2 linked regions of the Rhodobacter capsulatus SB 1003 genome follow. The protein of the gene in region 2 binds, or shares a complex with, the protein of the main gene of each other region. Links are inferred from orthologs where the notes say so. Each region holds a gene or a part of one and is shown on either strand. Other genes may lie near its edges.

Region 1 (5,955 bases), 270 kb from region 2 along the record:
GGTCGAACCGGGGCAGACCTGCGTGCAGACGACACTCGGCCTTTTGGGCGAGGCCACCTACAGCGGTGAGGCGATCACCACCGCGCCTTGCCGCCTTGTCCTTGTGCCCCGCCCCATCTTCCTGAAACTGATGGAAAATTCCCCGGGCTTCCGCAGCCTTGTCTTTGCCGCCATGGCGGTGCGGATGGAGGAGGTGATCCGGCTGATGGAGCGGGTCTCGTTCCAGTCGGTCGAAAGCCGTCTGGCGGGCTGGCTGGTGGCGCGGGCCGAGGCCGGGCGGGTGCAGGCCACCCATGCGGAAATCGCGGTGCAGATCGGCTCCGCGCGCGAGGTGGTGTCGCGTCGCCTTGACGCCTTTGCGCGGCGCGGCTGGGTGCGCACCGAACGCGGCGCGGTCGAGCTGCGCGATGCGCCCGCGCTGGCCCGGCTCGCCGCGACCGAGGCTTTGTGACGAGGTCACCGACACCGGCACAGCCGCCCTGCTAAGGTCAGCCATCGGCCGGAGACCCGGCCTTCTGACACCAAGGGAGCAAGAGATGTTCAAGACCAATGTGGGCGGCATGGACAAGAAACTGCGCATCGCGGCGGGCATCGTCCTGCTGGTCGCCGGGTTTCTGACCGGCGGTGAAGCGGGCTACAACTGGATTTTCCTGATCGGCATCGTGCCGCTGGCCACCGGGCTGATGAACACCTGCCCGCTTTACAGCGTGCTGGGCATCAACACCTGCAAGAACTGACCGCAGGCTCGGACCGCCTCTGCTGTCCCGCCGCGGCCCCGGTCGCGGCGGGTTTTCCTTGCGGCGCCCCGCTCAGACCGGCCCGGTCAGACCGGCTTGCGCGCGACGATGTAGCGGCTGTGCGCGCCCTTGCCGAAGGTGCGCTCTTCCTCGATCACGAAACCCGCGGCCGTGATCAGCGCCCGCAGCTCGGGCGCCCGCAGCGCGCGGGCAGGCGGCATCCAGCCGCGCAGCCGCAGAAGCGGCAGGATTGCCTTCATCCAGAACGGCAGATCCGCCAGACACCAGGTTTTCGACAGGAAGAGCCCGCCCGGTTTCAGCTGCCCGAACAGCGCGGCCAGCGTCGCCGCGGCATCGGGGACCAGATGCAGGATGTGAAAGGCGCAGATCACGTCAAAGGGCGCCTCGGCATGGCGGGCCTCGGCCGCGGTCTGGCGGAACTGCACCTGAGCGCAGCCGGGCTTGGCACAGGCGATGCGGTGCATTTCCGGCGAAAGATCGGTGGCGAGCCAGAGCCCCACCCCCGGCCCCAGCCGCAGCGCCGTGGACCCGGTGCCGCAGCCGATTTCCAGAACCTTGTCACCGGGGTGCAGCCGCGCCGCCACCTCGGCCAGCATCGCCTCATAGGCCGCCACGTCGCGGACCGGCCGCGCCGCATAGCGGTCCGCCACCCGATCCCAGAAACCAATCTGATCCGCGCTCATTCCGCCGCCACCTTCATCCCCAGCATCGGCGCCAGATAGCGCCCGGTATGGCTGGCCGGATGGGCCGCCACCTGTTCCGGCGTGCCCTCGGCCACGATCCGCCCGCCGCCATCGCCGCCCTCGGGACCGATGTCGATGATCCAGTCGGCGGTCTTGATCACGTCAAGATTGTGCTCGATCACCACGACCGTGTTGCCCTGATCGACCAGAGAATGCAGAACTTCCAGAAGTTTGCGAACATCCTCGAAATGCAGCCCCGTCGTGGGTTCATCGAGGATGTAAAGCGTCCGCCCGGTGGCGCGGCGCGCCAGTTCCTTTGACAGCTTCACCCGCTGCGCCTCGCCGCCCGAAAGCGTCGTCGCCTGCTGCCCGACCTTGATATAGCCCAGCCCCACCTCGACCAAAGCATCCATCTTTTCCCGGATCGAGGGCACGGCCTTGAAGAATTCCTGCGCATCTTCCACCGTCATTTCAAGGACATCGGCGATGCTCTTGTCCTTGAACTTGATCTCCAAAGTCTCGCGGTTGTAGCGGTGGCCCTTGCAGGTCTCGCAGGTGACGTACACGTCGGGCAGGAAGTGCATCTCGATCTTGATCACGCCATCGCCCTGACAGGCCTCGCAGCGCCCGCCCTTGACGTTGAAGCTGAACCGCCCGGGCTTGTAGCCGCGCGCCTGCGCCTCGGGCAGGCCCGCGAACCAGTCGCGGATGGGGGTAAAGGCGCCGGTATAGGTCGCGGGGTTCGAGCGCGGCGTGCGCCCGATCGGCCGCTGGTCGATGTCGATCACCTTGTCGAGATGCTCGAAGCCCTTGATGCTGTCGCAAGGCGCAGGCGTTTCCCGCGCGCCGTTCAGCCGCATCGCCGCGGTCTTGTAAAGCGTCTCGATGGTCAGCGTGGATTTGCCGCCGCCCGAGACGCCGGTCACGCAGACGAATTTGCCCAGCGGAAACGCAGCCGTCACATCTTTCAGGTTGTTGCCGCAGGCCTTTGAAATCACAAGCTTCTTGCCATTCCCCTCGCGCCGTTGCACGGGCACTTCGATGCGCCGCGTGCCCGCCAGATATTGCCCGGTCAGGCTGGCCGGATCGGCGGCAATCTCGGCGGGCGTGCCCTGCGCCACCACCTGCCCGCCATGCACCCCCGCGCCCGGGCCGATGTCGAAGACATAATCGGCATGGCGGATCGCATCTTCGTCATGTTCGACCACCAGCACCGTATTGCCTTGATCGCGCAGGTTTTTCAGCGTCGAAAGCAGCCGGTCATTGTCGCGCTGATGCAGCCCGATGCTCGGTTCGTCGAGCACGTAAAGCACCCCGGTCAGGCCGGAGCCGATCTGGCTCGCCAGCCGGATGCGCTGGCTTTCGCCGCCCGAAAGCGTCCCCGCCGCCCGGCTCAGGGTCAGATAATCCAGCCCGACATTGATCAGAAAGCCCAGCCGCTCGCGGATTTCCTTGAGGATCGGGCGGGCGATCTCGTTCTTTTGCTTGCTCAGCTGGACGGGGATGTCCTCGATCTTCGCGAAGGCCTCCTTGATCGACATTTCGACGATCTGGCCGATGTGCAGCCCGGCGATCTTCACCGCCAGCGCCTCGGGTTTCAGCCGGTAGCCGCCGCAGGCGCCGCAGGGGCGGTTGTTCTGATAGCGCTCGAATTCCTCGCGCACCCAGGCGCTGTCGGTCTCGCGATAGCGTCGCTCCATGTTCGGGATCACGCCTTCGAAACTGCGCGTCACCTCATAGACCCGGCCGCCCTCGTCAAAGCGGAACTTGATCTCGTCCTTGCCGGAGCCATAAAGGAACAGCCGCTGCACCTCGGGCGGCAGCGATTTCCACGGCTTCTTCTTGTCAAAGCCGTAATGTTTCGAAAGCGCGTCGATGGTCTGGATGAAATAGGGGCTTTTCGACTTCGCCCAGGGGGCCAGCGCCCCGGCGGCCAGCGTCAGGGATGTGTCGGGCACCACCAGCCGGTCATCGAAGAACAGCTCCACCCCCAGCCCGTCGCAAACCGGGCAGGCGCCAAAGGGCGCGTTGAAGGAAAACAGCCGCGGCTCGATTTCCGCAATGGTGAAGCCACTGACCGGACAGGCGAATTTCTCCGAGAACGTGATGCGCTGCGCTTCCTTGCCCGCCTCGGTCTCCTCGGTTGACAGAGCGTCTTCCCACAGCGCGATGCCGTCGGCCAGATCGAGCGCGGTGCGGAAACTGTCCGCCAGCCGCGTCTCCAGCCCCGGCCGCACGACGATCCGATCCACCACCACATCGATGTTGTGACGGAATTTCTTGTCCAGCACGGGCGGCTCCTCGAGGTCGTAAAACGCCCCGTTCACCTTCACCCGCTGAAAGCCCGCCTTGCGCCATTCGGCGAATTCCTTGCGATATTCGCCCTTGCGGTCGCGGATGACGGGGGCCAGCAGATAGCCCCGCGCCCCCTCCTCCATCGCCATGACGCGATCGACCATGTCCTGCACCTGCATCGCCTCGATCGGCAGGCCGGTGGCGGGCGAATAGGGCGTGCCCGCGCGGGCAAAGAGCAGCCGCAGATAGTCGTAAATCTCGGTCACCGTGCCGACGGTCGAGCGCGGGTTCTTCGAGGTCGTCTTCTGCTCGATCGAAATCGCGGGGCTCAGCCCCGAGATGTGATCGACATCGGGCTTGCCCATCTGGTCCAGAAACTGCCGCGCATAGGCCGAGAGGCTTTCGACATAGCGGCGCTGCCCCTCGGCATAGATCGTGTCAAAGGCGAGCGAGGACTTGCCCGAGCCGGAAAGCCCGGTGATCACCGTCAGCGCATCGCGCGGAATGTCGAGATCGACGCCCTTGAGGTTATGCTCGCGCGCCCCGCGCACTTCGATGAACTTTTGCTCGGCCATGCCCGCCCCCAGATGTCAGGCCCCATAGATAGGGGGTTGCGCCCGAGTCTCCAACGAGAAATTGCGAACGGAACAGGAACTTTTCCCGCGCCACCCCCGAAAAACCGGGCGATGCAACCGTTGCATTCAAACCTTCGCATGTATAATATGAAGAGACTTGAAACCCGCCCGGCTTTGGCGGCATGAAATGAACGCGCCGGTCGGGGCGCATGAAAAGGAGTTTTCGATGTTCAACTTCCTGCGCTCCGCCGTGTCGGGCGGGGCCCGCGTGCAAAAGATCGACCCGCGCGAGGCGGTGGCCAAGGCGGCGGCGGGCGAGATCACCCTGATCGACGTGCGCGACGGGATGGAGCTGCGCGCCTCGGGCACGGCCAAGGGGGCGCTGCATGTGCCGCTGGCCACGGTGAAGATGAAATGCGACCCGTCAAGCCCGGAATGCCTGAAGGAGCTGTCGGTGGACAAACCCGTGGTTCTTTTCTGCGCGATGGGCGGGCGCAGCGCGGGCGCGGCGCAGATGCTGGTCGAAATGGGCTACAAGGAGGTCTACAACCTTGGCGGCTTCAACGACTGGGTCTCGGGCGGCGGCGCGGTCGTTCGGGTGTAAGAAAGCGGGGGCGCTGCCCCCTGCACCCCCAGGATATTTGCGGCAAGATGAAACACAAAGGGCGCTCCGCGATGGGCGCCCTTCATCTTGCTCCAAATATCCCGGGGGGAGTCCGCTTGCGGACGGGGGGCAGAGCCCCCCTGCCGTCACATGTGCAGCGCGCGGCCATAGGCGTCGAGCACCGCTTCATGCATCATCTCGCTCAGCGTCGGATGCGGGAAGACGGTGTGCATCAGATCTTCTTCCGTGGTTTCCAGCGTGCGGCCGATCACATAGCCCTGGATCAGCTCGGTCACCTCGGCGCCGACCATATGCGCGCCGAGCAACTCGCCGGTCTTCGCGTCGAAAACGGTCTTCACCATCCCCTCGGGCTCGCCAAGCGCAATCGCCTTGCCGTTGCCGATGAAGGGGAAGCGGCCGACCCGCACCTCATGGCCCGCGGCTTTCGCCTTTTCCTCGGTCAGCCCGACCGAGGCGACCTGCGGCGTGCAATAGGTGCAGCCGGCAATCGTGCCCGGCTTGATCGGATGGGCGTGCTTGCCCGCGATCAGTTCCGCCACCATCACGCCTTCATGGCTGGCCTTGTGCGCCAGCCACGGCGCCCCGGCGATGTCGCCGATGGCGTAAAGCCCCGGAACGCCGGTGCGGCAGAACTCATCCACCACCACATGCGTCCGGTCGATCTTCACGCCCAAAGCTTCCAGCCCCAGCCCCTCGACATTGCCGACAATCCCCACCGCCGAAATCACCGTGTCGAAGTCCGCGGTGACCGTGCCCTTGGCGTCCTGCAGATGCGCGACGACCTTGCCCGGGCTGCGGTCCAGCTTCACAACCGTCGTCTTTTCGAGAATCTTCATCCCCTGCTTGACGAATTGCTTCTTCGCAAAGGCCGAAATCTCGGCATCCTCCACCGGCAGAACCCGGTCCATCACCTCGACCACCGTCGTATCGGCGCCCAAGGTGTTGAAGAAGGAGGCAAATTCGATCCCGATCGCGCCCGAGCCGATGACCAGCAGCTTCTTCGGCATCCGTTTCGGCGT
Region 2 (6,560 bases):
CTGATAGGTCTTCTTGTCGCCCTTGAGCGCACTTGAGGCGCCGACCGCATCGCGGAACGGGCCATAGAAGGCCGAGGCATATTTCGCGGCATAGCTGAGAATGGCGATATCCTTGTGACCCGCGGCCTCCATCGCCTGCCGGATCGCGCCCACGCGGCCATCCATCATGTCGGACGGCCCAAGGATGTCGGCCCCGGCCGCGGCCTGGGCGAGCGCCATCTTCACCAGCGCCTCGGTGGTTTCGTCGTTCAGGATGATGCCGTCGCGGACAAGCCCGTCATGGCCGTTGGCGTTATAGGGATCGAGCGCGATATCGGTCATGATCGCGACCTCGGGCACCGCCTGCTTCATCGCCGCGATCACCCGGTTGGTGAAGTTGTCGGGCTGCCAGGCCATTTCGCAGGTCTCGGTCTTCACCGCCGGATCGGTGTAGGGGAACAGGCAGATCGCGGGAATGCCCAGCGTCGCGGCTTCCTCGGCCGCTTTCAGCGCGCCGTCCATGGTGCGGCGGACAACCCCCGGCATCGAGGAGATCTCGACATCGGCGCCGGGAACGTCGGTGATGAAGATCGGCCAGATCAGGTCCTTGACCGACAACCGGTTTTCCTGCGCGAGGTCACGCAGGGCTTCGGTGCGGCGCATCCGGCGCAGGCGATTGGTGGGAAAGGGGGGGGTGATCAGGGTCATGGGCGGTCTCCTTCGTCGCCGTGGGTGCCACGGATCGCAGACCGGCTCAAGCCCCGCATTGTCGCGCCCGCGCGAAGGCATGCTTGCAACCGGGCGGCCGATGCGCGAAACCAAGGGCAGGCAACGGGCGGGCAAGACCTTGGACATTCTGCAAACGATCTTCGAGCTGATCGACATGCGGTCGTTTTCGAACCTCTGGTATTGGATCGCCCTGGCGGTGACCTGGTCCACCGCCTCGCATTACGTTCTGGGCGTGCCCTTCGACATGATCGTGCGGGCGCGGCGCAGGGGCGGGCCGGTGGCCGAGGACATGCTGATGCTGACCGCGGTGAACGTGCGCCGGTTGCTGTCGATCAGCCGCGAGGCGGGGGTGATGCTGACGCTGGTCGCCTCGTTCCTGATCAGCCTGATCGTGGTGCTTGGCTTCGTCTTCCGGATCGAATTCGCCCAGGCGGTGGCGCTGATCCTGGTACCGCTGAGCGGCGTCGGGCTTTTGAGCCTGCGCACCGCGGCGCGGCTGGAGCCGGTTCTCGCCGATGCGCCCGAGGTGGAGAGGGTCGCCCGGATCCTGTTGCGGCATCGGGTGTCGGTGCAGGCGATCGGGATGGGCTCGATCTGTGTCACCGCGCTTTGGGGCATGTTCCAGAACCTGCAGCTCTCGCCGCTCGGCTGAGGCCTTGACAGGTCCGCGCGTTCCGATACCTCTCGCCCATGCAGCATTTCCTTCTCTCCGGCGCCCCCGAGGGCCATGACGCGAAACTTCTGGTCAAGGAACTGGCCAGGGGAAAGCCCGTCCTTCATGTCGCGCGCGATGACCGCCGCCTCGAGGCGATGCGGGCGGCTTTGGCCTTTTTCGATCCGCAGGCGGTGGTTCTGACCTTTCCGGCCTGGGATTGCCTGCCCTATGACCGGATCTCGCCCAATCCCGAGATCTCGGCGGCGCGGATGGCGACGCTTGCGGCTTTGGCGAAAGGTGTGATCACGGGGCCCTTCGTGCTGCTGACCACGCTTTCGGCGGCAACGCAGCGGCTGCCCGCGCGCGATCTGGTGGCGGGGGCGAGTTTCTCGGCCCGGGTCGGGCAGCGCATCGATGACAAGGCCTTGAAGGAATTTCTGGTCCGCATGGGGTTCTCGCCGGTCTCGACCGTGTCGGAGCCCGGTGATTATGCGGTGCGCGGTGGCATCATCGACATCTATCCGCCCGGCGAAGGCGGTCCGGTGCGGCTGGATCTGTTCGGCGACGTGCTGGACGGGGCGCGGCGCTTCGATCCGGCAAACCAGCGCACCACCGAGAAACTGTCGCAGATCGATTTTGCCCCGGTAAGCGAGGTGATCCTCGATCCGGCCGCGATCACCCGGTTCCGGCAGAATTATCGGATCGAATTCGGCGCGGGCGGCACCGATGATCCGCTTTACGAAGCGGTTTCGGCTGGGCGCAAACATGCCGGGATGGAACATTGGCTGGGCTTTTTCCACGACCGGCTGGAGACTTTGTTCGATTATCTGCCCGAAGCCACGGTGATGCTGGATGACCAGGTCGAGCCGCAACGCGCGGCGCGCTGGGACGGCATCGCCGATCAATATGACACCCGGCGCGAGGCGATGAACCGGCGTGATCGGCTGGATACCGTCTACAAGCCCGCGCCGCCGGAGCTGCTGTATCTGGACGGAACCGCCTGGGAGAGCGGGCTGGCGCGCCATCGCGTGCTGAAACTGCAAGTTCTGCCCGCGCCGCCCGGGCCGGGGATCCTGAATGCCGAAGGCCGCATCGGACGAAATTTCGCGCCCGAACGCCAGCTGGAAAACGTCAGCCTTTTCGCGGCGTTGAAGGATCATGTGCAAGCAAGGCTGCGGCAGGGGCCGGTGGTCATCGCAAGCTGGTCCGAAGGCGCGCGCGAACGGCTGAAAGGATTATTGGAAGACGAAGGCCTGAGCGGGGCACGGCTGATTTCCGATGCACGCGGCATCGACGGGCTGGGGCTTGCGGTCTGGCCGCTGGATGCCGGCTTCGAGGCCGAGGGGCTGACAGTGATCTCGGAACAGGATGTTCTGGGCGATAGGCTGGTGGCGAAACCGCGCCGCAAGCGCAAGGCCGAGAATTTCCTGACCGAGGCGCAAAGCCTGTCTCCGGGCGATCTGGTCGTGCATGTCGATCATGGCGTCGGGCGCTACAAGGGGCTGGAGACGGTCACGGCGCTTGGTGCGCCGCATGATTGCGTGCTGCTCGAATATGCCGGGGGGGATCGGCTCTATCTGCCGGTCGAGAATATCGAGCTGCTGTCGCGTTACGGGCACGAGGAAGGGCTGCTCGACAAGCTGGGTGGCGGCGCCTGGCAGGCGAAAAAGGCGAAGCTGAAGGAGCGGATCCGGCAGATCGCCGACCGGCTGATGCGGATTGCGGCCGAACGGCTGCTGCGCCCGGCGCCGATCCTCGAGGCGGCGCATCACGACTGGGAGGCGTTCGCGGCGCGCTTCCCCTATACCGAGACCGACGATCAGATGGCGGCGATCGAGGATGTGGTGACCGACCTTGCGGCCGGGCGGCCGATGGATCGGCTGGTGGTGGGCGATGTCGGCTTTGGCAAGACCGAGGTGGCGATGCGGGCGGCCTTTGTCGCGGCCAGTTCCGGGATGCAGGTGGCGGTGATCGCGCCGACCACGCTGCTGGCGCGTCAGCATGCCAAGACCTTCATCGAGCGGTTCCGCGGCACGCCCCTGACGGTGAAGCCGCTGTCCCGTTTCGTCTCGGCCAAGGAGGCCAATGCCACCCGCGACGGGCTGGCCGATGGCACGGTGGATATCGTTATCGGCACCCATGCGGTGCTGGCCAAGGGCGTGAAATTCCGCAACCTCGGCCTGTTGATCATTGATGAGGAACAACATTTCGGCGTTCAGCACAAAGAGCGGCTGAAGGAGATGCGCTCCGAGATCCATGTGTTGACGCTGACCGCGACGCCGATCCCGCGGACCCTGCAGCTCAGCCTGACCGGGGTGCGCGATCTCTCGATTATCGGCACGCCGCCGGTCGATCGTCTGGCGATCCGCACCTATGTGAGCGAGTTCGACACCGTCACCATCCGCGAGGCGCTGCTGCGCGAACATTACCGCGGCGGGCAAAGTTTCTATGTCGTGCCGCGGATCTCGGATCTGGCCGAGGTCGAGGATTTCCTGCGCAGCCATGTGCCCGAAGTCAGCTTCATCGTCGCGCATGGGCAGATGGCGGCGGGGGAACTTGATGACCGGATGAACGCCTTTTACGACGGCAAGCATGATGTGCTGCTGGCGACGACGATCGTCGAATCGGGGCTCGATATTCCGACGGCGAACACGATGGTGGTGCACCGCGCCGACATGTTCGGCCTATCGCAGCTTTACCAGATCCGCGGCCGGGTCGGGCGCTCGAAGCTGCGCGCCTATTGCTATCTGACGACGAAACCGCGGCTGCCGCTGACGCCGCAGGCGACGAAGCGGCTGCGGCTGCTTGGCAGTCTCGACAATCTGGGGGCGGGATTTTCGCTCGCCAGCCAGGATCTTGATCTGCGCGGGGCGGGCAACCTTTTGGGCGAGGAGCAGTCGGGCCATATCAAGGAAGTCGGCTACGAGCTTTACCAGGCGATGCTCGAGGAGACGATTTCAAAGCTGAAATCGGGCGAGCTGACCGAAACGACCGGCGACGGAGATTGGTCGCCGCAGATCAACCTTGGCGTTCCGGTCATGATTCCAGAGAGTTACATCCCCGATCTTGATGTGAGACTGGGGCTTTACCGGCGTCTTTCGAACCTGTCGAGCAAGGTCGAGATGGAGGGATTTGCCGCCGAACTGATCGACCGTTTCGGGCCGCTGCCGAAGGAAGTGAACACCCTGATGCTGGTCGTGCGGATCAAGGCGATGTGCAAGCGCGCCGAGATTTCGCGCATGGATGCCGGGCCGAAAGGCGCAACGGTGCAGTTCCATCTGGACAAGTTCCCGAACCCGGCGGGCCTTGTCGAATTCCTGACCGCAGAACGGGGGACAGCCAAGATCAACGGCAACAAGGTCGTGATCCGGCGGGACTGGACCAACGATGCCGAGAAGATCAAGGGCGCCTTCGCCATCGCCCGCGATCTGGCGGAAAAGGTCGCGGCGGGGAAAAAGGCGGAAAAGAAAAAGGGGGCGTGACGCCCCCTATGCGTTCTCTCGTACAAGCCCCATCAGGATCACCGCAAGGCTTGAGCAGGTGAATGTCGCAACAACGATCGGCAGCGCGGTGCCGTCGAACATCAGACCGACCGGGGCGGCGATCAGCACCGCGCCCATCGTCGAGAACGCCGAAACGACCGAGGCTGCCAGACCGGCCAGATGGCCCATCCGCTGCATCGCCAGCGCGTTCAGATTGCCGAAGGTGATCCCCGCCATCATGAAGACCGTGACCGTCCAGGCGAACAGGAAGATGAAGCCGTCGGGCGGGGTCACCGCGCCGCCGAGGATCAGCGCCAGCATCGCGCCCGAGGAGATGACCTGCATCATGTACGTGCCGCGCACCATCCGGCGCATCCCCAGACGCATCACGAAAAGCGCGTTGAAGGCGGTGCCGGAGCCCGCCAGAATCGCCATCAGGGCAAACCATTTCGGAAAGCTCTCAACTGCACCGAAGGCCGCAAACAATTGTTGTGACGAGGAAAGCAGCGCGAACATCTGTCCGAAGCCAAGTGTCATCGTCAGGATGTAAAGCCGCACGTCGCGATCGCCGAGGACCTCCTTGGTCCCCGCCCAGAGCAGCCCCGCCCGCAGCGGGCGCCGCCGTTCGGGAGTGAGCGTCTCGGGCTGGCGCAGGCTCAGCCAGGCCAATCCGATCAGCGCGAAGAGGATGAAGGCATAGAACACGCCGCGCCATCCCGCGAAACCGATAATCAGCTGTCCGGCCGAAGCGGCAAGCGCCGGCACCAGGATGAAAACCATCATGATGAAGGCGGTCACCTTGGCCATTTCACGCCCGGAATACATGTCGCGCACCAGCGCCATCGGCACGATCCGCGGGGCGGCGGCGCCAAGTCCTTGCACGAACCGCGCCGCCAGCAGCACTTCGAGGCTTTGCGCCTGTGCCCCGATGACGGCCCCGATCACGAAGATGCTCACGCCGACCACGATCGTCCGCTTGCGCCCGATCGCATCCGAAAGCGGACCGGCGACGAAAGTGCCGACACCGATGCCCAGAAGGAAGAAGGTCAGAACAAGCTGGGCGCGGTTGATCGCTTCGGGAGAAAGCTTGGCCGCGATCTCGGGCAGCGCGGGCAACATCGCGTCGATCGAGAAAGCGACCGTCGCTGCCAAAAGCGCCATCAGCGCAGTGAATTCGAAGACGGGAATGCGGGCGGGCGCCGCAGTTGCGTGAGGGTCGGACATGCACAGCCTTTCAAGGTTGCGCGGAACCATAGCCGACTGTGCGACGAAAACCAGAGCGCAGTCCCGCACATTGCCGTGCGGGGCTGCACAGCTATGTCGCAGCGATCTCGTCGATGACCTGCATCCAGAGCTTGGCGGGCTGCGCGCCTGTGATCACATGGGTATTGTCGAGAATGAAGGTCGGAACCGAGGTCACGCCGCGCTCCCGCGCATGGGCCGCACGCGACCGGATCGTTTCGGCATCTGCGTCAGTCGCAAGCAGGCGACGGATCAGCACCGCGTCAAGTCCGGCATCGGCAGCGATCGTCACAAGGATGTCGGGCTGCCCGATGTCCTGCCCGTCCCGCCAATAAGCGCGCAGCAGGCCAGACATGACCGCCGTCTGCGCCCCCTCGATCCCGGCCCAATGCAACAGACGATGGGCGTTCAGCGTATTGGGCATTCTGGTGATTATGGGCAGGTTCAACGCCACCCCGGCGGTCCTGGCGGCC

What was found.
Region 1: the proteins of mfd (region 2) and uvrA are in contact, whole or in part, in a crystal structure (PDB 4DFC), measured with the Escherichia coli proteins. The link is inferred for Rhodobacter capsulatus SB 1003 from one-to-one orthologs.

What each region holds. Positions count from the first base shown.
Region 1 is NC_014034.1:1,686,770-1,692,724, reverse strand. What follows is about bases 1,238-4,652. They hold uvrA (excinuclease ABC subunit UvrA), read right to left. Parts: upstream 4,312-4,652; coding sequence 1,438-4,311; downstream 1,238-1,437. Other genes in these bases: RCAP_RS07715 (rhodanese-like domain-containing protein), read left to right, coding at 4,499-4,652; RCAP_RS07725 (class I SAM-dependent methyltransferase), read right to left, coding at 1,238-1,441. Also shown: RCAP_RS07735 (Crp/Fnr family transcriptional regulator), read left to right, coding at 1-451; RCAP_RS07730 (YgaP family membrane protein), read left to right, coding at 537-737; more of RCAP_RS07725, read right to left, coding at 824-1,237; more of RCAP_RS07715, read left to right, coding at 4,653-4,915; lpdA (dihydrolipoyl dehydrogenase), read right to left, coding at 5,062-5,955. UniProt on the Escherichia coli protein: The UvrABC repair system catalyzes the recognition and processing of DNA lesions. UvrA is an ATPase and a DNA-binding protein. A damage recognition complex composed of 2 UvrA and 2 UvrB subunits scans DNA for abnormalities.
Region 2 is NC_014034.1:1,953,460-1,960,019, forward strand. Bases 1,026-5,045 are described here. They hold mfd (transcription-repair coupling factor), read left to right. Parts: upstream 1,026-1,398; coding sequence 1,399-4,845; downstream 4,846-5,045. Other genes in these bases: RCAP_RS08975 (component of SufBCD complex), read left to right, coding at 1,026-1,360; RCAP_RS08985 (multidrug effflux MFS transporter), read right to left, coding at 4,852-5,045. Outside these bases: hemB (porphobilinogen synthase), read right to left, coding at 1-687; more of RCAP_RS08975, read left to right, coding at 788-1,025; more of RCAP_RS08985, read right to left, coding at 5,046-6,069; RCAP_RS08990 (DsbA family oxidoreductase), read right to left, coding at 6,161-6,560. UniProt on the Escherichia coli protein: Couples transcription and DNA repair by recognizing RNA polymerase (RNAP) stalled at DNA lesions. Mediates ATP-dependent release of RNAP and its truncated transcript from the DNA, and recruitment of nucleotide excision repair machinery to the damaged site.